DNA from 3 places in the Saccharopolyspora erythraea genome. Region 2 is predicted to be linked to each of the others. Evidence: riboswitches for the same ligand, from Rfam matches in the RefSeq annotation. Region 2 holds a riboswitch; each other region holds the start of a gene.
The links. Region 2 has a riboswitch for thiamine pyrophosphate ahead of HUO13_RS04930 (thiamine ABC transporter substrate-binding protein). Riboswitches for the same ligand answer to the same signal wherever they lie in the genome.
Positions count from the first base shown of each region.

Region 1: it holds a riboswitch for thiamine pyrophosphate, as region 2 does, so the genes downstream of both, thiD (bifunctional hydroxymethylpyrimidine kinase/phosphomethylpyrimidine kinase) here and HUO13_RS04930 (thiamine ABC transporter substrate-binding protein) in region 2, are expected to answer to the same signal.
Region 3: it holds a riboswitch for thiamine pyrophosphate, as region 2 does, so the genes downstream of both, thiO (glycine oxidase ThiO) here and HUO13_RS04930 (thiamine ABC transporter substrate-binding protein) in region 2, are expected to answer to the same signal.

Region 1 is NZ_CP054839.1:1,388,401-1,398,571, forward strand. Features, by position in the region: gene HUO13_RS06420 (L,D-transpeptidase) at 1-913, shown strand, start outside; tRNA gene HUO13_RS06425 (tRNA-His) at 962-1,037, opposite strand; gene orn (oligoribonuclease) at 1,152-1,817, opposite strand; gene HUO13_RS06435 (AMP-binding protein) at 1,876-3,531, opposite strand; gene HUO13_RS06440 (hypothetical protein) at 3,855-4,586, opposite strand; gene HUO13_RS06445 (hypothetical protein) at 4,708-4,980, opposite strand; TPP riboswitch at 5,133-5,229, shown strand; gene thiD (bifunctional hydroxymethylpyrimidine kinase/phosphomethylpyrimidine kinase) at 5,218-6,015, shown strand; gene tenA (thiaminase II) at 6,039-6,779, shown strand; gene HUO13_RS06460 (hypothetical protein) at 6,858-7,184, shown strand; gene HUO13_RS06465 (polysaccharide pyruvyl transferase family protein) at 7,204-8,322, opposite strand; gene HUO13_RS06470 (DUF2218 domain-containing protein) at 8,538-8,834, shown strand; gene HUO13_RS06475 (hypothetical protein) at 8,862-9,236, opposite strand; gene HUO13_RS06480 (hypothetical protein) at 9,249-10,171, opposite strand, start outside.
Region 2 is NZ_CP054839.1:1,068,227-1,078,397, forward strand. Features, by position in the region: gene HUO13_RS04900 (SRPBCC family protein) at 1-444, opposite strand, end outside; gene HUO13_RS04905 (hypothetical protein) at 437-1,255, opposite strand; gene HUO13_RS04910 (8-amino-7-oxononanoate synthase) at 1,469-2,632, opposite strand; gene bioD (dethiobiotin synthase) at 2,832-3,509, shown strand; gene HUO13_RS04920 (FAD-dependent oxidoreductase) at 3,606-4,559, shown strand; gene HUO13_RS04925 (4a-hydroxytetrahydrobiopterin dehydratase) at 4,629-4,928, opposite strand; TPP riboswitch at 5,076-5,164, shown strand; gene HUO13_RS04930 (thiamine ABC transporter substrate-binding protein) at 5,204-6,250, shown strand; gene HUO13_RS04935 (ABC transporter permease) at 6,226-7,863, shown strand; gene HUO13_RS04940 (ABC transporter ATP-binding protein) at 7,958-9,172, shown strand; gene HUO13_RS04945 (hypothetical protein) at 9,338-9,733, shown strand; gene HUO13_RS04950 (DUF3558 family protein) at 9,763-10,171, shown strand, end outside.
Region 3 is NZ_CP054839.1:561,220-571,390, reverse strand. Features, by position in the region: gene HUO13_RS02730 (SseB family protein) at 73-945, shown strand; gene HUO13_RS02725 (hypothetical protein) at 1,027-1,350, shown strand; gene HUO13_RS02720 (putative T7SS-secreted protein) at 1,372-2,016, shown strand; gene HUO13_RS02715 (thiazole synthase) at 2,065-2,829, opposite strand; gene thiS (sulfur carrier protein ThiS) at 2,835-3,035, opposite strand; gene thiO (glycine oxidase ThiO) at 3,026-4,156, opposite strand; TPP riboswitch at 4,166-4,275, opposite strand; gene thiE (thiamine phosphate synthase) at 4,363-5,034, shown strand; gene HUO13_RS02695 (S1 family peptidase) at 5,108-6,241, opposite strand; gene HUO13_RS02690 (hypothetical protein) at 6,874-7,899, opposite strand; gene HUO13_RS02685 (GntR family transcriptional regulator) at 8,131-8,886, opposite strand; gene HUO13_RS02680 (SIS domain-containing protein) at 9,489-10,171, shown strand, end outside.

The DNA.
Region 1 (10,171 bases), 320 kb from region 2:
GCCTGCCCCGGACGGGCTGAGCTGGACATCGAGCGAGGTCCTCGGCTACGCCAAGACCTACACGCTCGTGGCCACCGTCCAGGGCGCCGGGCCGCCCATCACCCAGCAGACCACGTTCAGCACGGTCGACCCGAAGGACGAGACCTACGTGTCGATGAACCCGCTGGACGGGCAGACCGTGGGCGTCGGGCAGCCGCTGGCCTTCTACTTCAGCAAGGACGCCCCCGCGCCGGACAAGGCGCGCGCGGAGGAGGCGATCCGGATCAGGACCGAGCCCGCGGTGGAGGGCGCGTTCTACTGGTTCAACAGCCGCGAGGTGCACTGGCGGCCCAAGGAGTACTGGAAGCCGGGCACGAAGGTCTCGGTCGACGTCGGCGTCTACGGCAAGGACCTGGGCGGCGGCGTGTGGGGCCAGGAGGACCGCAAGGCCACCATCACCATCGGCGACGCGGTGATCCTGCGCGCCGACGGCGCCACGCACCGGATGTCGATCGAGGTCAACGGCGCGGTGCAGCGCACCCTCCCGGTGTCGCTCGGCAAGCCCGAGTTCCCGTCGAACAACGGCGTGCACGTGGTCACCGAGCACCACCAGACCAAGATCATGGACTCCTCGACCTACGGCCTGCCGGTCGAGGCCGGGGGCTACCGGACGCCGGTGAGCTGGGCGGTGCGCATCTCCAACGGCGGTGAGTTCCTGCACGCCGCGCCGTGGTCGGTGGGCGACCAGGGACGCCGCAACGTCAGCCACGGCTGCATCAACATGAGCATGTCCGACGCCAAGTGGGTCTACGACCTGCTGAAGAAGGGCGACGTCGTGGAGATCACCAACGCAGGCGGCCCGAGCCTGCGCTCGTGGGACGGCTTCGGCGACTGGCAGATCCCGTGGGAGGAGTGGTCCCGCGGCAACCGGTGACCACGAGAAACGAGAAGGCCCCGTTCCAGAGGAACGGGGCCTTCTCGCTGGGGTGAGTGACGGGATTCGAACCCGCGACACCTGGGACCACAACCCAGTGCTCTACCGACTGAGCTACACCCACCACGGCTGCCGGCTCCGGCCGTTTCCGGCCCGCCCCGCAGCGACGTCAATTATCCTAGCGGGTGCCGTCGAGCGGTTTGACACCGGCTCGCCAAAAGCCGGGCCCGCGGCTTCCTCACTTGCCGGTTCCACGCTGATCGGCTTGCTTCTGCCTGGCCTTTTCCGTGCCGCCCACGACGTTGTCGCCGCCCAGCAGCTCGCTCGCGACGGCCTGGGCCTGCTCGCTGGTCGGGCCTGGCTGCGGCACGAACGCGGTCCGCCGGTAGTAGGCGAGCTCGCGGATCGACTCCTTGATGTCGGCAAGCGCCCGGTGCGCCAGGCCCTTCTCCGGCTGGGCGTAGTAGATCCGCGGGTACCAGCGCCGGCACAGCTCCTTGATCGACGACACGTCCACCATCCGGTAGTGCAGGTGGGCGTCGAGGGTGGGCATGTCCCGGGCGATGAAGCCGCGGTCGGTGGCGATGGAGTTGCCCGCCAGTGGTGCCGACCGCCCGTCGGGCACGTGCTGGCGGATGTAGTCGAGTATCCGCTGCTCGGCCTCGGCCAGGCTCACCGTCGAGCGACGCACCTCTTCGGTGAGCCCGGAGCGCTCGTGCATCTCTCGCACCACGTCGGGCATCCCGGCCAGCGCCTCGTCGTCGGCGTGGATGACGATGTCCACACCTTCTCCGAGGATGTTCAGGTCGGCGTCGGTGACCAGAGCGGCTATCTCGATCAGGGCGTCCTTGCCGAGGTCGAGACCGGTCATTTCGCAGTCGATCCACACTAGACGGTCATTCACCCGCGTGAGCCTAACGCGGCGCGGGTGGTGATCGTGCGATCGGCCGTGCCCCGAGTGGTCACCTTTCGGTCACGCGCCCCGACGCTCCGCGAGCGTGCAGTTCGCGGGGCACGACCTTGCCGGTCGCGTTGCGCGGTAGCTCGCCGAGGAAGACCACGTCGCGCGGCATCGCGAACCGCGACAGCGATCCCCGGATGCGTTCCCGCAGCTCATCGCCGTCGAGTCGGGTGTCGTCCTGGAGGACGACGAAGGCGGCCAGGCGCTGGCCGAACTCGGAGTCCTCGACGCCGACGACCGCGACCTCGCGGACCTCGGGCAGTGCGGCGATGGCGTCCTCGGTCTCCTTCGGGTAGACGTTCTCGCCACCGGAGATGATCATGTCGTCCTCCCGGCCCACCACGAACAGCCGTCCGGACGAGTCGATGCGACCGAGATCACCGGTGGACATCAGCCCGTCCACCACCTCCTTGCGGCCGCCGGAGGTGTAGCCCTCGAAGAGCATGTCGTTGCCCGCGAAGATCCGGCCGGTCGCGCCGGTGCGGGCGGGCTTCCCGTTCTCGTCGAGGATGCGGACCGTGGTGCCCCGCGGCGGGCGGCCCGCAGTGCTCGGCGCGGCCCGCAGCTCGCTCGGTGTGGCGATGCTCACCCACGAGACCTCGGTGGAGCCGTAGAGGTTGTAGAGCACCGGGCCGAAGGCCCGCTGGAACCGGGTGGCCAGGTCGGCGGGCATGGCCGACCCGCTGGAGGCGACGACCCGCAGCGACTCGGGGCGGACGCGCTCCTCGGCGGGCAGGTCGAGGATGCGCTGCAGCATCACCGGCACCGCGAACATCGAAGTGCACTGGTAGCGCTGCGCCACCGACAGGGCGTGCCCCGGCTCGAACCTGCGCGGCAGGACCAGCGTCGCGCCCAGCACCGCGCCGAGCTGGAAGGCGGCCAGGCCCCAGGTGTGGAAGACCGGCGCGCACACCAGCATCCGCTCGCCGCTGCGCAGCGGGATGCGGGACATGACCGTCGCGGCCGGGCCGATCCCGGGCGGGTCGGGTCGGCGCGCGCCCTTGGGGGTGCCGGTCGTGCCGGAGGTCAGCACGATCATCCGCGCGTGGCGCGGACGCCTGGGCAGGGCCTTGACCTGCGAGGTGGCGATCAGGTGCTCCACCGTCGAGTGCCGCGTGCTGCCCTCGGTCCAGGCCAGCACCACGTCGAGGTCGGCGGGCAGCTCCGGCAGGTGCCGGTCGTACTCGGCGTCGAGCACCAGCAGGTCGACCTGCTGCTCGGCGAGCACGGCCGCGAGCTGCGAGGTGCTCAGACCGGTGTTGAGCAGCACCACGTCGGTGCCGAGCTTGCCGCAGGCCACGATCGTCTCGATGGCGCCGTGGTGGTTGCGGCACAGGATCCCGACCCGGCTGCTGTCGCCGATGCCGCGTTCGCGCAGGGCGTTGGCCAGCCGGGTGGTGCGCAGGGACACCTCGGCGTAGCTGATCGCGCCGCGTTCGTCGATCACGGCGGGCCGGTCGGGATGGCGGATCGCGCCGACCGCGTAGGCCAGCGGCGGCGTGACGCCCCAGCGCAGCCAGGCCCGAAGGATCCGCAGGAGCTTGTCCGGGCGCATCGGCCGCACCACGCCCTGGCGGGCCAGGATGTAGGCGGTCTGCAGCCCTCGTGCCCGTTCCGGTCGCACCGCCTGCCGCAGCCGTCGCATCAACGTTGCCACGCGTCCACCTTCCCGGTCGGAAGCTACTCGGAGTAGATAATGCCTTTCCGGTGGCGGGAGGGAAAGGGCGCCGAGCTCCCGAGGCCGGATCGGTCGAGGTCAGGAGGCTGTGTGGTCTTGGCACGCTGCCGCAGGCGTACGGCGGGCCTTGTCGGCCGGTGCGATCCGGCGCGAACGGACTCCGCGCCGAGGCCGTTCGTGAGACGCACCAGGTCCGCAAATGTGACGCTGCCGCCGGAGCGTTCGGACCGCGGACGCAAAACCGCCGGTGGACCCGGAGGTCCACCGGCGGTTCGCAGGTCAGACGCCGATCGCCGGCCGGCTCAGACGGCCTGCACGCGCAGTCCCCGAGGCTCCGCGGTGAAGGTCACCGCACCCTCGAACTCGGCGATCGGCAGTTCGTCCCGGACCAGGCGGTGCGGCCCGTCGAAGGTCTCCACCCGGATCTCGGTCGCGGTGAAGCTCTGCCCGGCGAAGTCCGGGCCGCTCAGGTGAACCTCCAGCCGCTCGTCGCGCAGGGTCACGGTGATGCGGCCACCCGGGACCGAAAGCGGCTCGCCGTCGCTGACCACCGCGAGGCTGCCGGCGGAGGGGTCCTCCGGACGCACCGCGATGTGGGAGAGCGCGACGTCGCGCTGCCCGTCGTCGCCGGCCATCCCGATCACGTCCCGGCTCGCGGGCTCGTCACCGGCGACACCGGGGGTGAACACCGCCGCGCGAAGCTTGGCGCCGAGCCGGTATGGCTGCCAGGAACCCGCGCCGACCAGGTTGACCACCGCGGCGACCTCGGTGTCTGCCAGCAGCCGTTCGCTGCCGGAAGCCGGCGTCACCTCGACCGCCGCCACGCCCCGTTGACCGAGCAGTTCGCGCAGCGCCTTGGCCCGCTGCCTGCTGTTGCGGTCGAACCCGCGGGTGATGGCGACGGCCCCGGAGCCCGCGGCGGCGGACTGCGCGGCGTCGGCCAGACCCGCCAGCGGTTCCCAGACCCGCGCGGGATCCGGCCTGCGGTCGCGGCGGGAGCGGGAATTCAGGGTGGCGTCGGTCGTGGTGTCCATTGCCCACACCTTATCGGCTGGGTTAGGTGCTCCTCACCGGATGGTGAATGTGAGATCGCTCGCGGCGATCTCGCCGCAACGCGTCCGTGCGGGCTGGGTCCCGCACCCCGAGCGCCGGTCCCTAGCTGTCCCAGACCCGGACGACGAGATCGGCGTCGAGCTCCAGCCGCTCGTCCACCCGCTGCTCGCACTCCGGGCAGCGGTCGGTGATCGCCCGGCTCCTCGGCTCGCGGGAGGCGGGCCAGGTCTCGTAGGGGATCTTCACCTCCGCCGCGCACAGCGCGGACACCCGGTCGCCGCCGGGGCGGGCGCCCGGGCTCTCGGTGATCGCATGGCGCATGCGCTGCCCGGGCGGGACGATCCACCACACCTGGGCGCGGTCGGACAACATCATCTGCTACCCCTCCGATCACGGCGCCTGGTCGGCGGCCCCCGCGGCTGTCGATCTTGGCTTCGCATCCTGAGGACGGGCGTACCGGGGGATCGGTTGCATGCGAATCTGCGCCCGACCAGTGGCCCGAGGTGGCGGCGGGTTGTTAGGTTGGTCCTGCTGACGCGGGGTGCCCGGACTGCCCGGGCTGAGAACAGACCCGTTGAACCTGACCTAGCTCGCACTAGCGGAGGGACGTCAATGATTCCCAACGTGCTGTCCGTCGCCGGGACCGATCCCAGCGGCGGCGCCGGCATCCAGGCAGACCTCAAGGCGTTCTCCGCCAACGGCGCCTACGGCATGTCGGTGATCACCGCGCTGGTCGCGCAGACCACCACCGGTGTCACCGCGGTGCGGGAGGTCGAGCCGGAGTTCGTCACCGCCCAGCTCGACACGCTGCTCGACGACGTGCGGGTGGACGCGGTCAAGATCGGCATGCTCGCCAACGCCGGGATCATCCGCGCGGTGGTCGCCGCGATCGACCGGTACGCGCCGCGCCACGTCGTGCTGGACCCGGTGATGGTGGCCAAGAGCGGCGACCGGCTGCTGGCGGCCGAGGCGGTGGCGGTGCTGCGCGACGAGCTGCTGCCGCGCGTGGACCTGATCACGCCGAACCTGCCGGAGGCCGCCGACCTGCTCGGCGAGCCCGAGACCACCAGCGCCGACGACATGCCCGCGGTGGCCGAGCGGCTGGCGGGGCTGGGCGCCAAGCAGGTCCTGCTCAAGGGCGGCCACCTCGACGGCGAGTCCAGTGTGGACGTCCTGCACGGCGGCGGCGCCACCGACTACCTGACCAGCCCGAGGGTCGCGACCACCAACGACCACGGCACCGGCTGCACCCTGTCGGCGGCGATCGCGGCGCTGCGCCCGCAGCGCCCGGACTGGCCGAGCGCGGTCCGCGAGGCCAAGCAGTACCTGACCACCGCGCTGCGCGAGTCCCACCGGCTGGAGGTCGGTCACGGCCACGGGCCGGTGCACCACTTCCACCAGTGGTGGTGACCCAACCCCGACGAGAGGACGCGATGAGCAAGCTCCCCGCCCCGCCCGCCGACGGCTTCTGCGCCCGGGCGTGGGCCCGCACCGCGGATCTCCAGCAGGCGATCGTCGAGCACCCGTTCAACGCGGCGCTCACCGACGGCTCGCTGGACCGCGACCGGTTCGCCTTCTACATCGTTCAGGACGCCCGCTACCTGGTCGGCTTCGCCCAGGCGCTCGCGGCGGCCTCCAGCCGGGCCGACGACGCCGAGGACGCGGCGTTCCTGGCCGGAGCCGCGCAGGGGGCCCTGGTGGAGGAGCGGCGGCTGCACGCCGGTTACGTCGAGGAGTTCGGCCTGACCGAGCAGGAGGTCTCCGGTGTCGGGACCTCGCCTTCGTGCCTGGCCTACACCTCGTTCCTGCGGGCCAACGCGCTGACCGAGCCCTACCCGGTGGTGGTGGCCGCGCTGCTGCCGTGCTTCTGGGTCTACCAGCACGTGGGCAGCACGATCCTGGAGGCCACCGGCGGGGCCGCGGACCACCCCTACCACCGCTGGATCTCCACCTACGCCGACGACGAGTTCGCCGCGGCGGTGCTCTCGGCACGGGAGCTGACCGACCGGCTCGCGGCGGCGGCCGACGAGCCGATGCGGGAGCGGATGCTGGCGGCGTTCGTCCGCGCCACCGAGTACGAGTGGCTGTTCTGGAACAGCGCGTGGGAGCGGGAGGAGTGGCCGACCGCACGTTGGCTCGCGGGCCGCTCCGTGGGAGCATCCGCGGGCGCGTAACGCAAGCCTCGGCTCGGACCGATGTCGAGGACGAGTCGCAGGTCGTGGGTGCGCCCACCGGGAGCAGGGTTCGGTGCTGTGGGCGGTTCCGTTCTGATCATCCTCATCGGGATGCTGGTGCCCGTGCTGGCCGCCGCGCCCTTCTACATCCTCGACCACCGGGCGCAGCGCCGTGCCCGGGAGGAGGCAGAGCAGGCGTTGGCGGCCATGGGGGAGCCGGAGTCCGAGGACGATGCCGAGGCAGAGGACGACGATGCCGCGGGTGCCGGTGACGCCGCTGGTGCCGAGGATGTGCTCCCCGATGACACCGCAGCGGATGTCGCGGACGCCGGTGGCATCGGCGCCGAGGTCGTCGTGTTCGAGCGGGATCTCGGCGTCCCGTCGGGGGCGGACCGCACCGCGTAGCGGACCGCCGGTCCTCGGCTCAGGAGCCGTAGATCACCGCCGCCAGCTTCTCCTTGCCCGCGTGCAGATTCCGCAGCACCTCCGGCGCGAAGCCGCCGGGCCCGGGACTGGGCGGCACGGTCAGCCCCTCGCTCAGCCCCCACCCGGAACCGCGCTCGATGAGCGAGCGGTGCTTGTTGGTGTAGTAGCCGGAGTTGATCGACACCGCGACCCCGGCGGCCCCGGCCGCGGCGGCGACCAGGTGCGTGTGGAACCGGCTGGACAGCCACCGCTGCCCGGCCGCGGCGGGCAGCCCTGCATCCATGATCTGGGAGAACGGGTAGAACCGCGCTCCCGGCAGGTCGTGCTCGACCAGGGCGAAGACCTCGCGGTCGACCCGCGGGATGCCTTCGACGAAGCCGACCTGTTCGGGGTCGACGTCCCACTCGCGCAGGGTGTCGAGCAGGAAGCCGGCCAGCGCGGGCACGGTCACGTCGAGCAAGTCCGACTGCAGGCAGACCATGACCTCGGGGTGGTCGCCGGTGCGGTAGAGACCGGGTTCGACACCGAAGAACATGTCGTCGCCGGTGCTGGTCACCTGGCACGTCCCGCCCGTGAGCAGCGCGGCCGAGGGCTCGTCGCGGACGTCGATCAGCTCGAACCGGGACGCGAGGTTGCGCAGCAGCGGCTGGGCATCCTCGGCGACCGGCGACAGGCCCTGCCCGGTCATGACGGCCCGGCCGCCGGAGCGCCTGGTCGCCGCGGCGGCCGCGGCGACCAGCCCGATGTGGCGGGGCCAGACGCCGTTGATGAAACCGCCGCCGATGACGTGCACGAGGTCGGCGCGGGCGGCCAGCTCGATGCCCGCGACCCAGCGCGGTGCGAGCCCGGGGTTGGCGAACGCGTGCTGGACGAACGACGCGACCTCCCACGGTTCGCCCGTGGGGGCCTCCCAGCACAGGCGCCAGAAGGTGTCGGTGAAGCGGACCTTCGGGTGCAGGTGCCCGAGCAGGACGTTGCTCGGTCCGGGGTTGGGGCAGTCGACCCAGACCTCGCCGTCCGGCGCGACCCGGGCCAGGTGCCGCAGCCAGGTCGCGGCGATGAGCTCGTCGCCGTAGTTCGGGTGCCCGGTGGTGGCGACTAGGTAGAACGTGGTCAAGGGGCGGGCTCCTGCCGGTCGGGACGCCGGTGGTCGCGACCGAACGTAGCAACCGGATGCCGCGGATGCCGCCGGCGTTTCCCGCGAGCGCCGCCTGCGGCTGTTCGTGCTGGTCGGCCGACTGTGACGAGGAACACCCCAAGGGTTGCTCGCCGGATCTCGTTTGAGCGGCTAACAATTAGGTGAGCCTTACTTCTCTCGAAAGGGGCGATGTGATGGTCCACGCTCGCGCGGAGGTCCCCACCGACAAGCCGGAGCGCTACGGCAAGCAGCTCGCCTCGCACCTCGGGCGGCGCTGCGGTGTCGCCGACGAGGACGGCGGCGTCCGGATCACCCTGCCCGCCGAGAGCGGCGCGGGCAGCTGCCTGCTGGCCTACCGGCCGGGCGTGCTCGAGCTGCGAGCCGAGGCCGAGGACGCCGAGGTCCTGGACCGGGTTCGCGACGTGGTCGGCAGGCACCTGGAGCGCTTCGGGCAGCGGGACTCGCTGGTCGTGCGATGGCAGCCGATGTGATCGTCCGCTATTAGCAGCAAGCGTTGATCACTGGTCGTTGAACTGGGCCCGCAGCCGTTCGAGCCGGCCGCGGGAGCGGTTGAACCGCGCCTGGTAGCGCTGGGCGAACAGGTCGGTCGGCAGCGACGGCATCTCGACCGGCTCCGGTTCGCGCCGCTGGGGCACCGCGCTCTCGGCGACGGCCTCCGGGTCGAGACCGGTCTCGTGGCCGGGGCCCGCGACCACCACCGGGTCGGGCTTGGGCGGTTCGGCACCGGCGTGGTCGAGCCGGGTCGCCGAGCACGACGTGGTCGCGCGCTTGGCGGACGTGCCGGGTTGGCGTTGCGCCCGCTGCAGCATCGGCCAGAAGATCAGGGTTGCCAGTGCGAACCCGGCGACGAATGACAGGACGAGCAGGTCCACGGGTTCCTCCGATCAGTGCCGGCGAACGGCGTCTACCGCCTTGGGCTGCGGGCCGGAGCCGTTGGAGCTGGGCTCCAGCTCGACGGTGAAGGTCTGGACGTCCTCGCGCTGCACGGGCAGGTCCAGCTTGGTCTGCCGGTCCTCGGCGAGCTCACCGTCCCCGGTCTCCACCTCCCGCACCACGGTCGTGGACTGGGTCAGCATCTCCTGGGTCTGCTCGAGCGCGGCGAGCGCGGCGCTGCGCAGTTGCGCTAGCTGGGCGGTCTTGGAGCCGATCTCCTCGAGCGCGTCCAGACGCAGCTGCTCGCTCTCGGCGTCCCACTGGGCGCAGCGCTTGCGGGTCTGGGCGATCAGCTCGTCGGTCTCCTCCTGGGCCGCGGCCATGGTCTTCTTGTACTCGTCGCGGATGGCCTGGCGCATCCGGCGCTCGCGGTTGCGCAGCTCGCTGAGCCGCTGGTCGTGCTCCCGGCGCAGCTCGTCGCGCCGGTGCTCCATCGATGCGACCAGCGTCGCGCATTCCGAGCGCAGCTCCCGCGCGGTCTTCTCGGCCTCGGAGATCAGCTCCCTGGCCTCGTTCTCCGCGGTGCCCCTGATGATCTCGGCCTGGCGCCTGGCCTGGTCCCGGAGGGTCTGGACTTCTTCCTCGGCGATGGTGAGCATGTTCTGCACCCGCTGCGAGGCCGCGGGCAGGCCGGTGTCGGAGCTCCCGATGCGCTTGAGCCGGGCCTCGGCCGCGTCGAGCGCGTTGCGGGTGTCGTCGCAGAGCCTGCGCAGGTCGGCGTTGAGCTGGGCGGCTTCGTTGCGGTCGATGGTGACCAGCTTGAGCTGGTCCTCGAGCAGCTCGATGTGCTCGACGACCTGGTTGCGGTGGAAGCCCCGGATCTGGATGTCGAAGCCGGGACGGAGTGGGATGACGGCGTCAGCGGCGTCTTCCA
Region 2 (10,171 bases):
GTCGGGGAAGTCCTCGAACTGGGTCCACTTGTCGTAGACCACGCGCAGCGGCAGCCCGATGTCGTTGGTCTCGATGATGTTGACGACCTTGGCCTTGCCCTTCTTGCCGCCCTTGCCGCCACCGCCCAGGCCGACCGCCTGCTTGACCTTCTCCTTGGCTCCGGTCAGCCCGGCGCTCAGCGCGGAGGACACCGGGGACTTCCCGGACGCGAGGTCCGTGCCGCCGGTCACCGCGGCCAGCAGTCCGGCGCCCCCGTTGCCCGCGGACTCGGTCAGCCGCTCGGTCATGTCCTCGACCTTGTCGGTGACCACGCCCGCCGCGCGCTCGGCGACCGCGCCCAGCAGGTCCTGCAGGCCGCTCTTCAACGGGTCGAGCGGCAGGTCCTGCAGCAGCTTGCCCACGTCGCCCGTCACCGCGCGCCCGGCGCGCTCCGGTTCAGCCATCGTCATCACCCCGAGTCTTCGCGGACCTCCGTTCGGAGGGCCTCGAACGCTGCGCCGGCGTGCTCCGGCGCTCCCCGCCGGACCTGGCCCGGCCTGCCGACCGGCTCTGCCCCGCGCCACTCGCCCCCGACGAACGGCTGCCGCTCGAACCCGCCGAACGACTGGAGGTGCTCGCGGTGCCGGACCGGGTGCGCTGCCCCGTCGAGCCGCTGCGGCGGCGTTCCGGCTCCTGGCGTTGCGTGGAACGTCCCCCTTCGCGGGAGGAGGATCGCGCCGGGCGCTCCTCCTGCTCCTCGTCCCGGTCCTCGCCCTCGTCCTGCGACTCGTCCTGACCGGTATCCTGCGTGGGCGCCGACACATCCGAGAGGTGCGGCGTGCGCAGGCCCTCAGCGCGCTTGGAGAGGTTCGCCCCCAGCGAGTCGATCTTGTTGCTGGCGGCGGCCAACGCGGCGCCCTTGGCCGCCTCCAGCAGCCGCTGCCTGGCGTCACCGGTGAGCTTCTTCAGCTCTGGCGACTCGGCGAGCAGTTTGCCGCCCTGCTCGAGCAACTTCGCCGGATTGCCCGCGAGCCGCCTGCCGGCCATCATGCCGCCGACGGTGATCGCCAGTTTCATCTTGCGCGAGCGGCCGAGGATGTAACCCACCGCCACGGCCATGGCGATTTGAGGCCCTGATTTCATGTCGACCTCCTGCCGGAGCCGCCTCACCGGCCCCCGGATTTCCGGCGCCGGCGCGCCAGATGCCCGGACCTGCGGCGACACTCGCTCCGCCTTGTTGACTTTCCGTTGAGGTAACGGGACGACCTGGCCCATTGGTTTGAGGGCTACCCCTCGGCGGAGAAGTCGAAACTGATCAAAGAACCGGCGGGTCCGTGATCGTCAAACAATTCCGGAGGACGATGTGTGAGATGTTTTCCGGGATCTTGCGGAAAAGATCGTCTTCGTGCCCGGATTCAATTCTCGTCACTGATCGGAATTGGTTCGAAACCAAATGTGCTGCCCGCGCGGCCAAGCGGCTGCGCCGCTTCAGAGGCGGAGATGGTGCGGTGCGGCGTCGGCGATGACCCGCACGGCCTGCGCGATCTGCTGCTCGGTGAGGTCGGCGCCGGCGGTCAGGCGCAGACGCGACGTCGAGTCCGGCACCGCGGGCGGGCGGAAGCAGCCGACGGCGACACCGCCGGCACGGCACGCCGTGGCCCACTCGACCGCGTTGGACGGTGACCCGGCAGGCAGCGACAGCACCGCCGCACCCGGCGGGTTGACAACCAGTCCGGCGTTGGTGAGGCCCTCGTGCAACTGCTCGGCGACCAGCCGGACGCGCTTCCCGCGGCCGGGCTCGCGGCTCAGCACGCGCAGCGCTGCCAGCGCCGCGCCCGCGCACGCGGGCGCCAGCCCGGTGTCGAAGACGAACGTGCGTGCGGTCTGGGTCAGGTGCCTGATCACCCGGCGCGGTCCGAGTACCACACCGCCCTGCGCGCCGAGGGCCTCCGACAGCGTGGCGGTGGCGACGGCGTCGGGCGGGGTGACGAGCCCGACTTCGCTGAACGCCCCCGCGCCGCCGGGGCCGATGATGCCGAAGCCGTGCGCGTCGTCCACGAGCAGTGCCGCACCGTGCGCACCGACGACGTCGTGCAGTTCGCGCAGCGCGGCGATGTCGCCGTCGACCGAGAACACCGACTCGGTCACCACCACCGCGGGGCCGCCGTGCGCGCGCAGTATCCCGTCGGCCCGCCAGACGTCGGCGTGCGGGAACACCTCGGTGCGAGCCCGGGACAGGCGGCAACCGTCGATCAGCGATGCGTGGTTGTGCTGGTCGGAGACGATCAGCGAGTCCGGTTCGGTGAGCGCGGTGAGCACTGCCAGGTTCGCCGCGTAGCCGGAGGAGAACACCAGTGCGGCCTCCGTGCCGTAGGTCGCCGCGAGCTCTTCCTCCAACTCGTGGTGCAGCTCCGTGGTACCGGTGACCAGTCGCGATCCGGTCGAACCCGCGCCCCACCGGGCGGCGGCCTCGGCCGCGGCGCCGATCACGGCGGGGTGGCGGGACAGGCCCAGGTAGTCGTTGCCTGCCAGGTCGAGCAGCGGGTCCTCGGAGTCGCGGGGCAGCAGCGTGCGGGACAACCCGGCGCTGTCCCGCTCGTCGAGACCGCGGTCGATCCAGGCGAACGCCGACTCCCGGCTGATCGGTCGCATGGCGCGCACTCTGGCACGGTACGCGCCGGGAATCCAGTGTCCGATGTGCACAATGGCGCTGGGCTGGAGCTTGTCCGGGCGGCGTGGTGCTCCCGGGCCGCCCCGTGCGGCATGCTCGCGCATGGCGTCGACCTCCTTGCCGCAGGAGGAAATCGAGCCCGAAACGCCGTCGTCCCGACAACGTTCCTGGAGCCCACGGATGTCCGTTCTCGTCATCACCGGTACCGGCACCGAGGTCGGCAAGACCGTCGTCACGGCGGCGATAGCCGCCCTCGCACCCGGTCGCGTGGCGGTGCTGAAGCCCGCGCAGACTGGTGTCGAGGCGGGCGAGGACGGTGACGTCGCCGAGGTCGCGCGGCTCGCGGGCCCGGTGAAGGCGGTCGAGCTGGCCCGCTACCCGGAGCCGCTGGCCCCGGCCACGGCCGCCCGCCGAGCGGGCGCGGCGGCGGTGCGGCCGGCGCAGGTCGCTGAGGCGGCCCGGGAGCTGGACCGCGAACACGACCTGGTGCTGGTGGAGGGCGCGGGCGGGCTGCTGGTCCACTACGACGACGACGGCGGCACGCTCGCCGACGTCGCGGTCGCGCTGTCGGCACCGGTGCTGGTCGTCGCCCACGCGGGCCTCGGCACGCTCAACGCCGCCGCGCTCACCGCAGAGGCGTTGCGGGCGCGCGGTGTCGAGTGCGCGGGTGTGGTCGTCGGGAGCTGGCCGTCGGCTCCGGACCTGGCGTGCCGGTGCAACCTCGACGACCTGCCGGAGGTGACGGGGGCGCCGTTGCTGGGGGTCCTGCCCGAAGGCGCGGCCGCCGACCCGGCCGCTTTCCGCGAAATCGCACGGGCGGGCCTCGCCCCGGCCCTCGGCGGGCAGTGGCGCCGGTGAGGCCGGTCGGTGGCATCGAGCGCAGGTCACGCCGGTCGGTTGGAATGCCCCGTTCGAGGGGGCCGCGACGTCGTGCCGTGCTGTTAGCGTGGACGCGTGAGCGGTGAGTCCGTGCTCGTCATCGGAGCCGGGGTGCAGGGCCTGACCTCGGGAATCGTCCTCGCCGAGGCGGGAGTCCCGGTCCGCATCCGCACCGCCGAGCGCCCCCGCGACACCACCTCCGCCGTCGCGGGCGCGATGTGGGGACCGGCGATGCTCCGGCCTGCCGACCGCGTCCTGCGGTGGGTCACCCGCTCGTATGCGGAGTTCATGGCGCTGTGCCGCGACAGCGCGTCGGGCGTGCACCTGGCACCGGGGCGGATGGCCGCCCGCTTCGACCTGGGCGACGTCGTGCCGCCGGAAGCGCAACTCCTTGACGACCTGCGCAAATGCCGGCCCGAGGAGCTACCGGAGGGTTTCGTCAGCGGCTACCACGCCACCGTGCCGCTCATCGACATGCCGAAGTACCTGGACCACCTCGTCGACCGCTTCCGGGCCGCGGGCGGCGAGCTGGTGGTCAGCCCGGTGCCGACGCTGGGCGAGGCGGTCGCGGAGGCTCGGGTCGTGGTGAACTGCACCGGTGTCGGGGCCCGCGAGCTGGTCGGCGACCCCGCCGTGCACCCGGTGCGCGGCCAGCACGTGGTGGTGGCCAACCCGGGCGTGGAGGAGTACTTCATCGAGCTGACCACGGCCTCCGAGTTCGCCGGCTACATGCCGCACGGCGACCGGGTCGTGCTCGGCGGCGTGGCGGTGGAGCACGACTGGAACCTGGTGCCCTCCAGCACGGTGAGCGAGGGCATCCTGCGCCGCTGCGCGGAGGTCGAGCCGAAGCTCGGCGGCGCCGAGGTCCGCGACGAGATCGTCGGGCTGCGCCCCGGCCGCGAGCAGGTCCGGCTGGAGGTCGAGCACTTCGAGGGCTCGCGGATCGTGCACGACTACGGCCACGCGGGGTGCGGGGTCGCGCTGTCCTGGGGCTGCGCCTTCGAGGTCGCCGACCTCGTCGGAACCTGACGGCCGGTGCCGGACGCCCCGCGTCGCGGTTGGCGCCCGGCGTCCCGTCCGGTCGTGTCGGGGTCGGTGTCAGCTCTGCTGGAAGGCGTCGATGGCGGAGTCGATCTCCTGGGCCATCGACACGTCGGCCTGCGTTATCCCGCCCTTGGAGTGCGTGACGCAGTGGAAGGTCAGGTTCCGCCAGCGGATGTCGATGTCGGGGTGGTGGTTCTCCTTCTCGGCGATCTCGGCGATCCGGTTCACCACCTGGATGGCCTGCGGGAAGCTGGCCAGCTCGACGCTGCGGGTGAGCTTGCCCTCCTCGTGCCGCCACTCCGGCAGGTGTTCGAGGGCGGTGGAGATCTGGTCGTCGGTCAGCAGCTCTGCCATGTCGACCATGATGGTGGACGAAGCCGCTCTTCGCGACCTTCCCGCGCCGCGAAGAGCCGTTGGAGCTGCGCAAACCGCGTTCGTCCAATCGGCGGTCCCGGCCCGCGGTCCGGGGCGGCGGCGGGGCCTGACGTAGACTCCGGGGTCGCCACGGGAGTCCAGCGCGCTGGGCTGAGAGGAGGGGCGAGCCCCTCGACCGTACGAACCTGAACCGGATCATGCCGGCGCAGGGAGGCCCTCGATGCCGGACGCGTGGCGCGACATCGGGAGGACCGTTGAACCGTTTCCTGCGACTCGCCGGAGCCGCCGCGCTGGCCGCGCTCACCGCGAGCTGCTCGCTGGCCGGCACGCAGAACCAGGACCAGTCCGCGCGCACCGTCACGCTGGTAGCGCACGACTCGTTCGCCGCCGACGAGAAGCTGCTGGCGAAGTTCCAGGAGACCACCGGCATCCGCGTCAACGTCCTCAACAGCGGTGACGCCGGGGAGCTGACGAACAAGCTGGTGCTGTCCAAGGCGAACCCGATCGGCGACGTGGCCTACGGCGTCGACTCGACCTTCGCCTCCCGCGCGCTGCGCGAGGGCGTGTTCGAACCGCATCGGGCGCCCAACGCCGACCAGGGCCCGCAGCGCTACGCGCTGGAGCCGGAGCACCGGCTCAGCGCCGTGGACGTCGCCGACGTCTGCGTCAACGTCGACTCCGGCTGGTTCGCCCAGCGCGGCCTGCCCGAGCCTGCGAACCTGCGCGACCTGGCCGATCCCCGCTACCGCGACCTGTTCTCCGTCCCGGACCCGACCACGTCCTCACCCGGCCTCGCGTTCCTGCTCAGCACCGTCGCGGCCTTCGGCGAGAACGGCTGGCAGGACTACTGGCGCCAGCTCGCCGCCAACGGCACCAAGGTGTCGTCGGGCTGGGAAGAGGCGTACAACCAGGACTTCTCCGGATCCGCAGGCAAGGGGCCGCGGCCGATCGTGCTCTCCTACGCCTCCTCGCCCGCGGCCGAGGTGAACCCGGACGGTTCGCCTCGCACGAAGGCGCTGGCCGGCACCTGCTACCGCCAGGTCGAGTACGCGGGTGTGCTGCGCGGCGCGAAGGACCCGGAGGCGGCCGGTCGGGTCGTCGACTTCCTGCTCTCACCCGAGTTCCAGGCGCAGGTGGCCGACACCATGTACGTCTACCCGTCGGTGCGCGACGTGCCGTTGCCGCAGGGCTGGGCGGTCAGCGCCCCGCTGCCGCCGCGTCCGGCGGAGCTGCCCGCGCAGCAGGTGGAGCAGAACCGCGACCGTTGGGTGGAGCAGTGGCGCGCGGTGGTGCGGGGCTGACCGCCCCCGCCCAGGCGGGAAGCGGCCACCGGATCGCGGTCGGGGTGGCCGCGGCGGTGGTGCTCGGCTTCCTCGGCCTGTTCTTCGCGTGGCCGGTCGCGGCGATCCTTGGCCTCGGCGCCGACGGCGGCGTCACCGGCGTCCTGGCCGATCCGGCGACCTGGCGGCTGGTCGCCTTCACCCTCGGCCAGGCCGCGGGCTCGACGCTGCTCGCGCTGCTGGCGGGAATGCCGCTGGCCTACGTCCTGGCCCGGCTCGCGATCCCGGGCAAGACCGTGCTGCGGGCCATGATCATGGTGCCGTTCGTGCTGCCCACGCTGGTCGTCGGCATGGCCTTCCGGGCGCTGCTCGGCGGCGACGACGGCGTCAGCGTGCTGGGCATCATGCTCGCCAACGGCTTCTTCAACGTCGCGGTCGTCGCCCGCACCGTCGGCGGCCTGTGGACGCACCTCGACCGCCGGGTGGAGGACACCGCCAGGTCGCTGGGGGCCTCGCGGCTGCGGGCCTTCACGTCGGTCACGCTGCCCGCCCTGCTGCCCGCGCTCGGATCGGCGCTGGCGGTGGTCTTCCTGTTCTGCTCCACCAGCTTCGGCGTCGTGCTGGTGCTGGGCGGCGGCCGGTACCGGACCCTGGAAACCGAGATCTACCTGCGGACGGTGCAACTGCTCGACCTGCGGGGCGCGGCGGCGCTGTCGCTGCTGCAACTCGCCGCCATCGTCGCGGCGCTGGTGATCGCCGCGCTGGCGCGCCGGCGGCGGGAAACGGCGTTGCGGCTGCGCAAGGCCGAGGAGACCGCGCGCCCGCCGCAGGGCGGCGAGTGGTGGATCGTGGGCGCGGCGGGCGTCGTCGTCGCCGCGCTGGCAACACCGATCGTGAGCCTGCTGCTGCGGTCGGTGTCCACCCGGGACGGCTGGAGCCTGGCCGGCTACCGCGCCCTGGCGGGCACCGGCGAGCGCGGCACGCTCCAGGTCTCCGGCATCGACGCGGCGCTGAACTCGGTGCGCACCGCGGCGGATGCGACCTGGCTGTCCCTGCTGATCGGGCTGCTGGCCTCGTTCGTGCTGATCGGCGTGCAGCGCCGGACGACGGCGGAGCTGCTGGACACGGTGCTGATGCTGCCGCTGGGCGTGTCGGCGGTGACCGTCGGCTTCGGCTACCTCGTCACTCTCGACGCCCTGCCCGGCGACCTGCGCACCTCGCCGCTGCTGGTGCCCTTCGCGCAGGCGCTGGTCGTGACGCCGCTGGTGATCCGCATGGTGCTGCCGGTGCTGCGGTCCATCGACACCCGCCTGCGGCAGGCCGCGGCGACGCTCGGCGCGAACCCCTGGCGGGTGCGGTGGGAGATCGACGTGCCGCTGGCGGCGCGGGCGGTGGTCGCGGCGGCCGGCTTCGGCTTCGTGGTCGCCCTCGGCGAGTTCGGCGCCACGAGCTTCCTGGCCCGGCCGGACGCGCCGACGCTGCCGGTCGCCATCGGCAGGCTCGTCTCCCGGCCGGGGGAGCTCAACAGCCAGATGGCCTACGCGGCGTGCGCGCTGCTGATGATCGTCACCATCGTCGCGGTGATCGCCATCGAGCGCGTGCGGGGCCGCACCGAGTCGGTGGGGGAGTTCTGATGCGATCGCTGGTTCGCCGGGTGGGTTTGCCGCCGGTTCCTGGCGCTGATGCCGGTCGTCGAGTGGCTTCGACGTGTTTCTTGGGGTGCTTCTGATGGGGCTGGACGTCCGTGACCTGTCCGTCCGCTACGGGCCGTTGACCGCGGTGTCCGAAGTGGACGTCGAACTGGCCGACGGCGAGGTGCTGGCGCTTCTCGGGCCGTCGGGCTGCGGCAAGTCGACCCTGCTGCGCGCCGTTGCCGGACTGGAACGTCCATCGACGGGAAGCGTGCACTGGGACGGCACCGACCTCGCGCGGGTGCCGGTGCACCGCCGCGGCTTCGGCATGGTGTTCCAGGACGGGCAGCTGTTCCCGCACCGCGACGTGGCGGGCAACGTCGAGTTCGGCCTGCGCATGCGCTCGGTGAGCCGTGCGCGGCGCACCGCGAGGGTGGCGGAGCTGCTCGAGCTCGTCGGCCTCGCGGGCTACGAGCGGCGTCGGGTCACCGAGCTGTCCGGCGGCGAGGCGCAACGCGTGGCGCTGGCCCGCGCCCTCGCCGCCGACCCGCGGCTGCTGCTGCTCGACGAACCCCTGTCGGCCCTCGACCGCATGCTGCGCGAACAGCTCGCCGTCGACCTGGCCGCGCTGCTCGCCCGCGACGACGCCACCGCCATCGTCGTCACCCACGACCACGACGAGGCGTTCACCCTGGCCGACCGGGTGGCCGTCATGGCGCGCGGGCGGATCCTGCAGGTCGACACCCCGGCCCGGCTCTGGCAGCGCCCCGCAGGCGACGAAGTCGCCGAGTTCCTCGGCTGCACGACGTTGCTGCCGGCGCAGGTCCGCGACGGAGTCGCGACCTGCGCGCTCGGCGCCGTCGCCGTGGCGGAGCCCGACGGCGAGGCGCGTCTCGGCCTGCGCGCCGCAGGCGTGCGGGCCGAGCGGCTCGCGGGCGGCGCGGGCGGCGGCGGGGGCGCCGCTGGCGGCGACGGGGCCGACGCCGGGGGCGTCGCCGACGCCAGGGGCGGCGGGGCGGACGCCGGGGGCGTCGGGACGGCATCGTTGAGCCTGGGGAACGGCAACGGTGGTCACCCCGTCGCCGTCCGGACGCACCGGCGCACCGGCACCGTGACCTCGACGGATGCCGTGGTCGGCACCGTGCGTGAGCGCGTGCACCGCCACGACCACGTGCGCCTGGCCGTCGCGGTGCCGGAGGCACCGGAGGTCGGCCGTGTGGAGGCCGTCGCCGGAACGGCCGACGCGCCGGGCGTCGGCGAAGCCGTACGGTTGTCCCTCGACCCCGACGGCGTCGCCGTAGTGGGGCCGTAGAAGGCCGCCCGGTTCTGTTCCTCCCGTTCCGTCGCTGCTCCGTTCGGGTGTGACCCTACCTCGAGTCGCTGAATCCACCGCATGCCAACACTTTCCGTGCACACCTGGTGGTAGCTTGCTCCTGGCTTGAGAGCTGAATACCGGATTTCCTGGGGGACATCGGCGATGACGGAAGCAGTCGGTGCCGCGGCGGGACTGGCCGCCACGGACAGCGCCATGCAGGGCATCATCAGCGCCGCCAACAGCGGCCAGTTCCAGATCACCCCCGAAGCCGGCGACGAACTCATCCGCACCTTCGAGGACCTGCAGGAGCAGTTGGAAGGCATGTGGGGCGATCTCGAATACCTCAAGGTACGGACCCCACTCGGCGACAGTCCAGCGGGGCAGGCGATCGCCGAATTCAACAATCAGGTCGTCGGGGGCGGGGACGGGCGCTCGTACGAGGACATGCTCAAGCAGACGAGGGAGCGGGTGCCACAGGTGATCGAAGCGATCAGGAAGGGCATCCAGCTCTACCAGGACGTGGACGAAGGCAACCGCAATTTCGGTGTGCAGGTATGAATTCGAGGGTTGTGACCTTGCGTAGAACGATGTCGACGGCCGCCGTGGTCGCATTCGCCGTGGTTCCACTGGTACTCGGCGGGTGCGGATCCGGAATGGGAAGCGGGCCCTCACCGAGCAGCGGTACCGCATCTCCGGAATCGGGTTCCGCCAACGCACTGGCGGGGATGGACCCGTGCCGGAGCTTCACCGCGGATGAGGCAGCCCAGCTCGGAACGGAAGGACCTGGCCGGGCCAAGGAACTCGCAGGATCGAGAACCTGCCGGTGGCAGGTCCCGGCCGGGACGCTCACCGTGGGATTCGACGACAAGCGTGCCCTTTCGGGCCTGAACTTTGCGGACTTCCACGTCACGGACACCGATCTCGCTGGTAGGACGGCAAAGCTCGCCGAAGGCGACCCCGGTGCCGGCTCATGCCAGGTTGCGTTCGAGGTCGCTG
Region 3 (10,171 bases), 510 kb from region 2:
CGATGGCGAGAATGTGGCGAATTCCGACGGCTTCGGCGGATCAGCGTTGACGCGGCGGAACGAGCTGCCCTAATGTCCGCAGCCCGCAACAGCACTGGGGCCGCGCGGATGATCGGGGAACGAGAGCTCAGCGGCGCGCGCAATGCGCTGGAGAGGCTGCACCTGGGTGCCGGAGTCCGGCACGAGAGGCTGTACGACCGGTTGGGCACCCAACTGCGCCGGGTCTGGCTGATCACGGCCAGGGACGTGGTCGGTGTCATGGCGCAGACGATCGTCCGCCTCGAGCAGTCGGTGGCCGGCCTGCCCGACAAGGTCACCGTTGAGACGGCACAGGCTGCCTACAACCTGCGCGCCGACCCGGCGCTCGCCGGCCTCAACTACCTGGACCGCCTACGGGCCCTGAGCAGGAAGCTCGGGCCCGGCCACGCGCAACGCACCCTGGAACGGCGGCTGGTCGTCGTGCGACGGCACATTTCCGCCCAGCTCGATCGGGACTGGCAACCGATCCGTGCCGAAGCGGTGCGCCAGGTGCTCGACCGCGAACGCGAAGCCACCGACGAACACCGGCTCGTGGCGGGCATTGGCGAACTGCGGGATCCACGCGCTCCGGCAAAACGCGTGATCAGCGGATTCCTGACCAGTGGGGTGCTGGTTCCGCGAAGCGTGCAAGGCACCTTCGCACTCGCCCGGACGGCGGGGCAGGGCGACTGGATCTGCGCGTTCACCAGCGCTTCGCGGCTCGAGGAGTACCAGCGCAAGGCGAATCCGCCCTGGTCCGGATGGCCGATCAGCACGACTGGGGAGGCGCTGCTGAGAGAATTGCGCGGACAACGGTTGCGAGCTGGCGTACTGGTCAACCCGCAGGCGGATCGGAACGCCGATCTGGCGGCGACTCTGCCACTTCCCCAGGAACTCGTTGCCGAAATCACCGGGCAGCTGCGGTAAACCCGTTGCCGCTCGGGAGCAAGGCGCTTTCCGCCGTAAAGAGCATCTCCGAAGACACCGATCACGATAGGATTCCACGCCATGACCAGGGCGACGGAGCCGAACGCGAACAGCTTCTCCGCCGAGACCCACGAACTGCGCGCCGCCGCGCGCAACGTGCGGGACGCGATCGAGGAATTCGGCACCGGTTCGGCGCTGAAGTACCGGCTCGACGCGCACGAGGCCGGACACCCCCGGCTCGGTGCGGAGCTGGCCGGCTACCAGCGAGCATCGGCCGACTCGGTCGAACTCCTGCGGGCCGACGCGCAGGAGCTGGCGACCCGGCTGACCGACAGCGCCGCCGACTACGAGGGGCTGGACTCCGACTTGGCGTCGGTACTGTCCGACGTGGTGCACAGGCAGTAGCCACGATCAGCGGACCTCACGATGAGCGAACTGTCGCCGATTCGCGGGAACAACCTGGGGATCGCAGGCGAGTGCGACCGCCTCACCGACCTGGCCAACCGGTTGGAAGCCGTCGGCGAGACGATTCGGGCGCTGCGCGCCGACGACTGGTACGGCCATGCCCGCGACCACTACGACCAGGCCCAGACTGCCATGGCGGGGAACTGGCTGCGCGCGGCCGACTCGCACCGGCGTGCCGCGACCGCGCTGACCGACTACCGGCTCACGCTGGAGGACGTGCAGCTGCTCGCCGACTCCGCGATCGCCGACGCGCGGGAGTCCGGGACGCGGCCCGACGTCGTCGAGATCGTCCGGTCCCAGCTCGACCGGTGGCGCGGTCAGCTCGACGAAGCGGGCGGGCGGGCGGCCGACGCGATCAGGACGGCGAACGAAGAACTCGCCTCGCTTCGCCGCGTCCTGCCCGACCTACCCAACCCGACCTCGCCATCCGACGCCTATTGCCTGCCTGACGGGCCCGTCCCGCCCAACCAACCCGTCGCCACCGCACCCGCACCAGCGGAGCCCGCCACCGTGCCCAGCCCGTTCCAGGCGCTGGCGGACCCTGCCTCCTACGACAGGAGGCTGACCGCGCTAAACGCGGCGGTGCTGGACTCCTGGCACGCGTGATCAGCCGCGTGACTTGACCAACCACCAGGCCGAGCAGGGAGCGGCCGGTCAGCCGGTGGGGCGTCCCGGGCTGGACGCCTGCGCCCAGAACCGCTGCGGGATGCGTCCGGCCTGGGAGGCCAGCCGTCCCGCCTCGACGGCCGCGCGCATCGCGGCGGCCATCCGCTCCGGGTCCTGCGCGCGGGTCACGGCGGTGGCCAGCAGCACCGCGTCGCAGCCCAGCTCCATCGCCAGCGCAGCGTCCGAGGCGGTGCCGATGCCCGCGTCGAGCACGACCGGCACCGACGCGCGGGAGACGATCATCTCGATGTTGTGCGGGTTGCGGATGCCGAGGCCGGTGCCGATCGGCGAGCCCAGCGGCATCACCGCGGCGCACCCGGTCTCCTCCAGCCGCAGCGCCAGCACCGGGTCGTCGTTGGTGTAGGCGAGCACCACGAAACCCTGGTCCACCAGCTGTTCCGCCGCGTCGAGCAGCTCGACCGGGTCCGGCAGCAGCGTGTCCTCGTCGGCGACGACCTCCAGCTTGACCCAGTTCGTGCCGAGCGCCTCCCGCGCGAGCTGCGCGGTCAGCACCGCCTCGGCTGCCGTCCGGCAGCCCGCGGTGTTGGGCAGCGCCTCGATGCCGAGCTTGCGCAGCAGGTCGAGCACGCCGGTGCCGCCTCCCGCGTCGGCGCGGCGCATCGCCACCGTCGTCAGCTCGGTGCCGGACGCGATCAACGCGCGCTCCAGCACCGCCAGGTTGGCCGCGCCACCGGTACCGGTGATCAGCCGCGAGCCGAACTCGCGTCCCGCGATGACCAGCGGGTCGTCCATGTCAGTCAGCCTCCTTGAACCGCGGTGAGGACTTCGACGGTCGCCTCCGGTCGCAGGCCGGTCGCGGGCCAGGCGGCCCGCGGCACGACCGCGCCGTCCAACGCGACGGCGACTCCCCGGTCCGGCACGCCGTATTCGCGCAGCACGGCTTCCAGCGTGGCGTCCTCGGGGACCTGCCGGGACTCTCCGTTGACCACTACCTGCACTGTTGCCCTCCGTTCTCGGGGGAGATGCGGCGGCCGGGGTCGGCGGCCTTCACCTCGTCCGGCGGGGTCCGGCCGCACAGCAGCGCGACGACCGCCTCGGCGGTGACCGGCGCCAGCAGGAACCCGTTGCGGTGGTGGCCGGTCGCGGCGATGACGCCCGGTTCCAGCCAGCCCAGCAGCGGCAGGTTGTCGGCGGTGCCCGGCCGCAGTCCGGCGATGGCCTCCACCAGCACGTACTCGGCGATGCCCGGCAGCACCTGCTCGGCGTCGGCGATCAGGTCGCGCACCCCGCCGACGGTGACCTCGGTGTCGAAGCCGACCTCGTACTGCGTCGCGCCGACGACGAGCCCGCCGTCGTCGCGCGGCACCAGGTAGACCTGCCTGCCGTGGACGGGTCCGCGCACTGTCCGGGTCGGCGGCGGCAGGGCGGTGGCCCGCGCGCGCAGCCGCAGGATCTCGCCCTTCACCGGCCGGACCGCCCCGCTCAGCAGCGGGTGGAGGTCACCGGACCGCGCGCCCGCGGCGATCACCGCGACGTCGCAGCGCAGCACCGAGTCCTCCAGCTCGACCTCACCGGCGCGCACCGCCCGCGCCCGGGCGGTGACGAACTCGGCGCCGGCCAGCGTCGCCGCCGCACGCAGCGCGGCCAGGGCGACGCGGTTGTCGACCGCGAGGTCGCCCGGCACCGACAGCCCGGCCCGCACCGCCGGCCCCAGCGACGGCTCCATCCGGCGCAGCTCGCGACCGTTGTGCCTGGTCACCGAGCGGCCGAGCTGGGCGAGGTAGTCGGCGAGGTTGTCGAGCTCGGCGCGGTCGGCGCTGTCGATCCCGACGACGAGCGTGCCCTCCCTGCGCAGGCCGGACGGCATTCCCGCGTCGTGGGCGAGCCGGTCCGCGAAGTCGGGCCAGCGCTGCAGCGACGCGGCCCCCAGCTCGAGCAGTTCCTCCTCGCCGGGCCACGCCTCGGCGACCGGTGCGAGCATCCCGCCCGCCACGTGCGACGCCCCGGAAGCGGGCGCCGGGTCGACCACCGTCACGCGATGACCGGCCCGCGCCGCGCACCAGGCGACGGACAGACCGACGACCCCGCCGCCGACCACGGCGACGTGCTCGGCCGTCAAACCAGACAGTTCAGACAACTCCACGCTCCCTGCGCCGGCATGACCCGGATCAGGTTCGACGGTCGGGGCCTTGGCGCCCCCTCTCAGTCCGGCATCCGCGGACTCCCGTGCTCACCGCCTTCCACCGTACCCGCCGCCGATCTCCCGGTCAGCCGCGGCGGCGAGATCTCCCGGCGGCGCGCGTGGCAGAAGTTACCCTGAGGGGCATGCCAGGACTGGACGGTTTCGGTATCCGCGCCCGCCTCGAGGAGGCCCGGCTCTACCTGTGCACCGACGCGCGCACCGAGCGGGGCGACCTCGCCGAGTTCGCCGACGCGGCGCTGGACGGCGGGGTGGACATCATCCAGTTGCGGGACAAGAGCCCGGGAGGCGCCCCGCTGGAGGCCCGCCACGAACTCGCCGCGCTGGAGGTGCTGGCCGACGCGTGCGTCCGGCACGGCGCGCTGCTGGCGGTCAACGACAGGGCCGACGTGGCGATGGCCGCCGACGCCGACGTGCTGCACCTCGGCCAGGACGACCTGCCCGTCGAGCTGGCCCGGCGCATCGTCGGAGACCAGGTGGCGGTCGGGCGCTCCACGCACGACGTGGTGCAGGCCGACTCCGCGGCCACCGAGGCGGGCGTGGACTACTTCTGCACCGGCCCGGTGTGGACCACGCCGACCAAGCCGGGGCGCGAGGCCGCCGGTCTCGAGCTCGTCCGCCACACCGCCGAGCACCGCGGCCACGGCAGGCCGTGGTTCGCCATCGGCGGCATCGGCATGGACAACATCGACGAGGCGGTCCAGGCGGGTGCGCGGCGGGTCGTCGTCGTCCGCGCCATCACCGAGGCCGAGGACCCGCGAGCCGCTGCCGCGGCACTGCGGACCAAGCTGGGCTAGGACCCCGACGAACGTGGGCCCGGGCGGACGTGCCGCCGGGGCCCACGCGGTCGGTCAACCGGTCACTCGGGGGTCACTGGGTGAGCAGCGTCAGACCGTAGGCCTGCAGGATCTCGTTGACCGGCTGGAAGTAGGTCGTGCCGCCGGAGGTGCAGTCGCCCGAGCCGCCGGAGGTCACGCCCTGGGCCTGGTCGCCGGACAGCCACGAGCCGCCGGAGTCGCCGGGCTCGGCGCACACGTTGGTGCGGGTCAGGCCCTCGACGGTGCCCTGCGGGTAGCGCACCGTCTGGTTCTTGGCCTCGACGGTGCCGCAGTGCCAGCCGGTGGTGGAGCCGGAACGGCAGATCGACGCGCCCTCGGCGGCCTCGCTGGAGCCACCGACGCCGACGGTGCCGCCCTGGTAGTCGTTGACGTAGGGGACGGGGTTCTCGCCGGAGGCGGTGCGGACCCAGCCGTAGTCGTTGCCCGGGAAGGACGAGCCCTCGAAGGTGCCGCTCGGCTGGCTGGTGCTGTCGCCCTGGTTGCCGCAGTGGCCGGCGGTCACGAAGCCGCCCTGCACCGAGAAGCCGACCGAGCAGCGGGAACCGCTGCCGATGTAGTAGGCGTTGCCGCCGATGACGTCGGCGTAGGTCCGGGGCTGCTCGGCGGACTCGACGACGCGCACGGCGTCGGCGTTCACCCCGCTGGCGCGGACGAAGTCGTTCGCCTGCCCGGCGGTGCCCGGGGTGGTGGTCAGGACCACGGAGTTGCTGCTGGCGTCCACGTACCAGCCGGTGACCGACTGCGGGGCGCGCGCCGACTGCGCGTCGAGGCCGTCGGCGACGCCGTCGAGCTGCTGGACGTTGTGCCGGACCAGCTTGGCGTCGGCCCCGGCCGCGCGGACCTCGTCGAGGCGGCCGGCGTCGGTCACGCCGACGACGAGCTTGCCGAGCGCGGCGTCGTAGTGGGAGCCGCCGAACGCGGCGCCGAGGGTCCCGCGCAGGCTCTGGTCGGCGCGGGTGGCCGCGGCCTCGTCGGCGAGGCGCTCCTTGGCCTGCTCGACGGTCAGGCCCAGGTCGCGCTGCATCGCCTCCATCAGGGTCCCGGCATCGGCGGCGACCGGCGCGGGCGCGGTCGGGGTCGCCGTTGCGGGCACGGTCAGAGCGGCGATCGTGCCCACCGCGAAAATCACGGACCCCGTCACCCGGGCCGCAAGTTTGCGCTTCATGTGCTGTCTCCCTTGTTCCGCGTTACCGGACCCCCGTCGGCGAACAAGTATTCGGCGAGGAGAAGACGTGCACATCCATCTTTTGACGCATATCTCACCGAATCGGCAAATTCGTAACGTACTTCGCTGATCAGCGCGAACGGTCGCACGAGGAGGGCTTTACGGCGGCTCCCGCGCGCGACCGTTCGGCCGCGAACGCCGGGATGGCGCTGGTGTTTTCCCAGCTCAGCGGCGGTCTAGCTGATTCCGGCCAGCGGAACGCCGCAGGCGGCTCGGCGGGTCGACGGCGGGCGGCCCGGCGGAACGGCGGCGGGCAGCTCGGCGGGGCGATGGCGGGATCGAGGACGGGCGCCTTGGCGGAACCCGGACCGGTGGCTCGGCGGGACGCGGCGGAAACCCCGGCGCGGGGATGGCGGGACGGCGGCGGAATCGCAGCCGTCGCCCTGGCGGACACCCGGCTCAGCGGACACCCGGCTCGGCGAGCACCCGGCTCGGCGGGTACCCGGCGAAGGCGCAGCCACCCAAGCACCCGCCGCAAGCTCAGCGGCCCCGCTCGCCAGTGGCGAGCGGGGCCGCTGAGCACCTACCCGCGTGCGCCCGCTGCGCGCGGGTGCCGCCGGCGGCGGATCGAGTCAGTTGGGTGAGCCGTTGCGCAGGCTCGGCTGCGCGGTGGGCGGCACGACCCCGGTGCTTTCGCCGGGCGACTCGCCCTGGGTGGGCTCGGGCTGCGAGGTCGGCCCCTGCGTCGCGGTCTGCCCGCCGGTCGGCTGCTCCGGCACGGGCGTGGAGGGAACCGCGGACTGCTCGCGGGACGGCTCGGCGCTCGGCTCGACCTGCGACGAGGGCTCCGGCTCGGACGACGACTCCACCGGCTCGTCCTGCTCCGGCACCGGCTGCTGCGGCGCGGGCGGGGCGGGACGGCGCAGCGCCTGCCCTATGGTCGTCCCGCCGTCGCCGGACAGCGAGCGACCGGAGATGCCCTCGAACCCGGTGATGACCAGCATGCAGAGCGTGAACGCGATCGCGCTGCTGGCGCCGACCAGCCCCCACCGGCGCCACCGCACTCGGCTCGGCTGCACGGCGTCGCGGTCCGGCGCCGGGCTCCACTTGACCGTCGCGGCGTCGTCGGCAGGGCTCGGAGCCGACATGCCACTCAGGTTGCGGGTCGCGTCGTCGGCCTGCTCAGCGGCACCGGCCCGCCGAGTCGGGTCCTCCACCACCTGCTCACCGCCCGGCCAGTGCATCCCCGAATGCCCGGGCGAGAGCGGCTCGATGAAGCGGGTGCGCTGCTCGGCACCGTCCGGTACCTCGGGCTGCTGGAGCTTGGCGGTGCCGCGCTCCCCTTCCTCCCCGTCGAACCGCAACGACTGCTGCGCGAGCGAGGTCGTCTTCTTGGCCCGCAGCAGCGCGGCCTTCTCCTTCGCCACGGCGGCCTGCTCCTTGGTCCGCTCCAGCGAGCGCTGGTAGAGCTTGCCTCCCACCGTGACGACCACGCTGGTCAGCGCGGCTCCCCACATCGTCCCCGCGGCACCCAGGTAGGAACCCAGGTAGGCGGCGGTCACCGACGCCAGTGCGGTGCCGCCGACGTTCGCCGCGGAGAGGTCGAGCTTGCGCTCCTTGCGCTTGTCCTTGCTGTCTTCGTCCTTCTCCTCTGACATGGCTCCCACGCACTCGACGCATATCAGTCCTATAACGGCCAACGTGGGATCACGGCGCTGTGCTCCCCGCAGTTGCCCATGGGTGAGTACCGCCACTTCGGGGCGGGAAATGCGCCGTTGGGCGTAACGAACTGCGATCGGGTAACGACTGAGCGGCGAACGAAGGACGTTGGACGACGGCACTACGCGCTGTCGTAGCGCCGCCACCCGCAGGAGCCGCGGGAAGTGGGCTCAGGCGGGCGGGTTGAGGCGGGCGACGAACTTGTAGCGGTCACCGCGGTAGATCGATCGGACCCACTCGACCGGCCTGCCCTCGGTGTCGAAGGAGTGCCGCGAGAGCAGCAGCATCGGCAGACCGATGTCGGCGCCCAGCAGCTCGGCCTCCTCCGGGCTGGCCAGCGCCGTCTCGATCGTCTCCTCCGCGTAGCCCATCTCGACGCCGAAGCTCTCCCGCAGGACCTGGTAGAGCGAGCCGCCGGACTCGAGCCGCCCGGTCAGCCCCCGGAAGCGCGACAGCGCCAGGTGCGTCGTCTCGATCGCCATCGGCTCGCCGTCGGCCAGGCGCAGGCGGCGCAGCCGCAGCACGGTGGCGCTGGGGCGGGTGCCCAGCAGCGACGCCAGCTCCTGGTCGGCCGGTTCCTCGATGACCTCCAGCAGCCGCGACGTCGGCTGCCTGCCCTGGGCGAGCATGTCCTCGGTGTAGCCGGTGAGCTGGAGCCGCTGGGCGACCTTGGGCTTGGCGGCGAAGGTGCCCTTGCCCTGGACGCGCAGCAGCCTGCCCTCGACGGTCAGCTCGGCGAGGGCCTGCCGGACGGTGGTGCGGGACACGTCGAACTCGGCGGCCAGCGCCCGCTCGGTGGGGATCGGGGAGCCCGGAGGCAGCGAGCGGAGCATGTCCAGCAGGTGCTGCTTCAGGCCCCAGTACTTGGGCTCTCGCTGGGTCCGCGCCGGGTTCTCCGCCCCGCTTGGCACCGATGTTTCGAGCATCGTTCCTCCTACCACCGCAACCTTCCCGCCGGTTGCGCCCGGTGTCGGCGCGGGCCCGCCCGCACGCCGAGTACTTCTGCACTTCAGCATGCCCGAAAGTCGGCGGTGCGATCGCCACGCCCACCCACTTTCGCCGGGGCGGATCAGGCCCGCTCGGTCGGGTGCGCCGTTCGGGTGGCGATGGGAGCGCTCTCCTCGGCGGGAGGGCAATGACCGGGCCGAACCGGACGCAGAACAGCCATCCCAGGCAGCCGGCCACACTGCGCCGCCAGCGGCTTCCGCCGCACCCGACGATGGCAGCTGCCGCACCTCCCGCCTGACGGGTACGGTCGCCGCGCTCTCCCGCCGAACGGCGTCGGCCACCGCACTCTCCCGCCGGACGGAGTCGGCCACCGCACTCTCCCGCCGGACGGAGTCGGCCAGCGCGTCCTCCCGCCGGACGGCCGACGGGCCCCTTCCCCCGGCAACGACGGCCACCACGCCCCGGCCGCCGGGTGACGGCGGCAGAATGGTGTGAGGCATCACAGCGGGAGCGGCGATCGCCAGATGCCTCGCGGTTTCCTCTACGATTGGTCTAGACCTGGACCCGAAGGGATGCCCCGATGAGTGAGGCCACCGCACAGCCCGGCGCGCGGATGACCGCCGAGATCGCCGAACAACCGCACGTGTTCGGCGATCTGCTGGCGCACCGCGCCGAGATCGCCGAGGTCGCCACCCGGATCGCCGAGCGCAGGCCGCGCTTCGCACTGCTGGCGGCCCGGGGGTCCAGCGACCACGCGGCCCTGTACGCGAAGTACCTGATCGAGGTGCTGCTGCAACTGCCCGTCGGACTGGTGTCGCCGTCCACGACCACCCTCTACGGCGCGCAGCCCGACCTGACCGACGTGCTGCTGCTGTCGGTCAGCCAGAGCGGCGGTTCCCCCGACCTGCTGGAGGTCACCGAGGCGGGCCGCAAGGCAGGCGCCACCACCGTCGCGGTCACCAACACCGCCGAGTCGCCGCTGAACCGGGCCGCCGAGATGTCGGTCGGCATCCGCGCCGGGCAGGAGCAGGCGGTCGCCGCGACCAAGACCTACAGCGCGACGCTGCTCGCTCTCTACCTGCTGGTCGACGCGGTGCGCGGCGGAAACGCCGAGCACGCCCGCGCGCTGCCCGAGCTGGCCCGGACGACCCTGGACACCACCGAGCAGGCGGTCGCCGAGGCGGTCCACCGCTACCGGTTCGCCGACCGCATGGTCACCACCGCCCGCGGCTACTCGCTGGCGACGGCGTGCGAGGCGGCCCT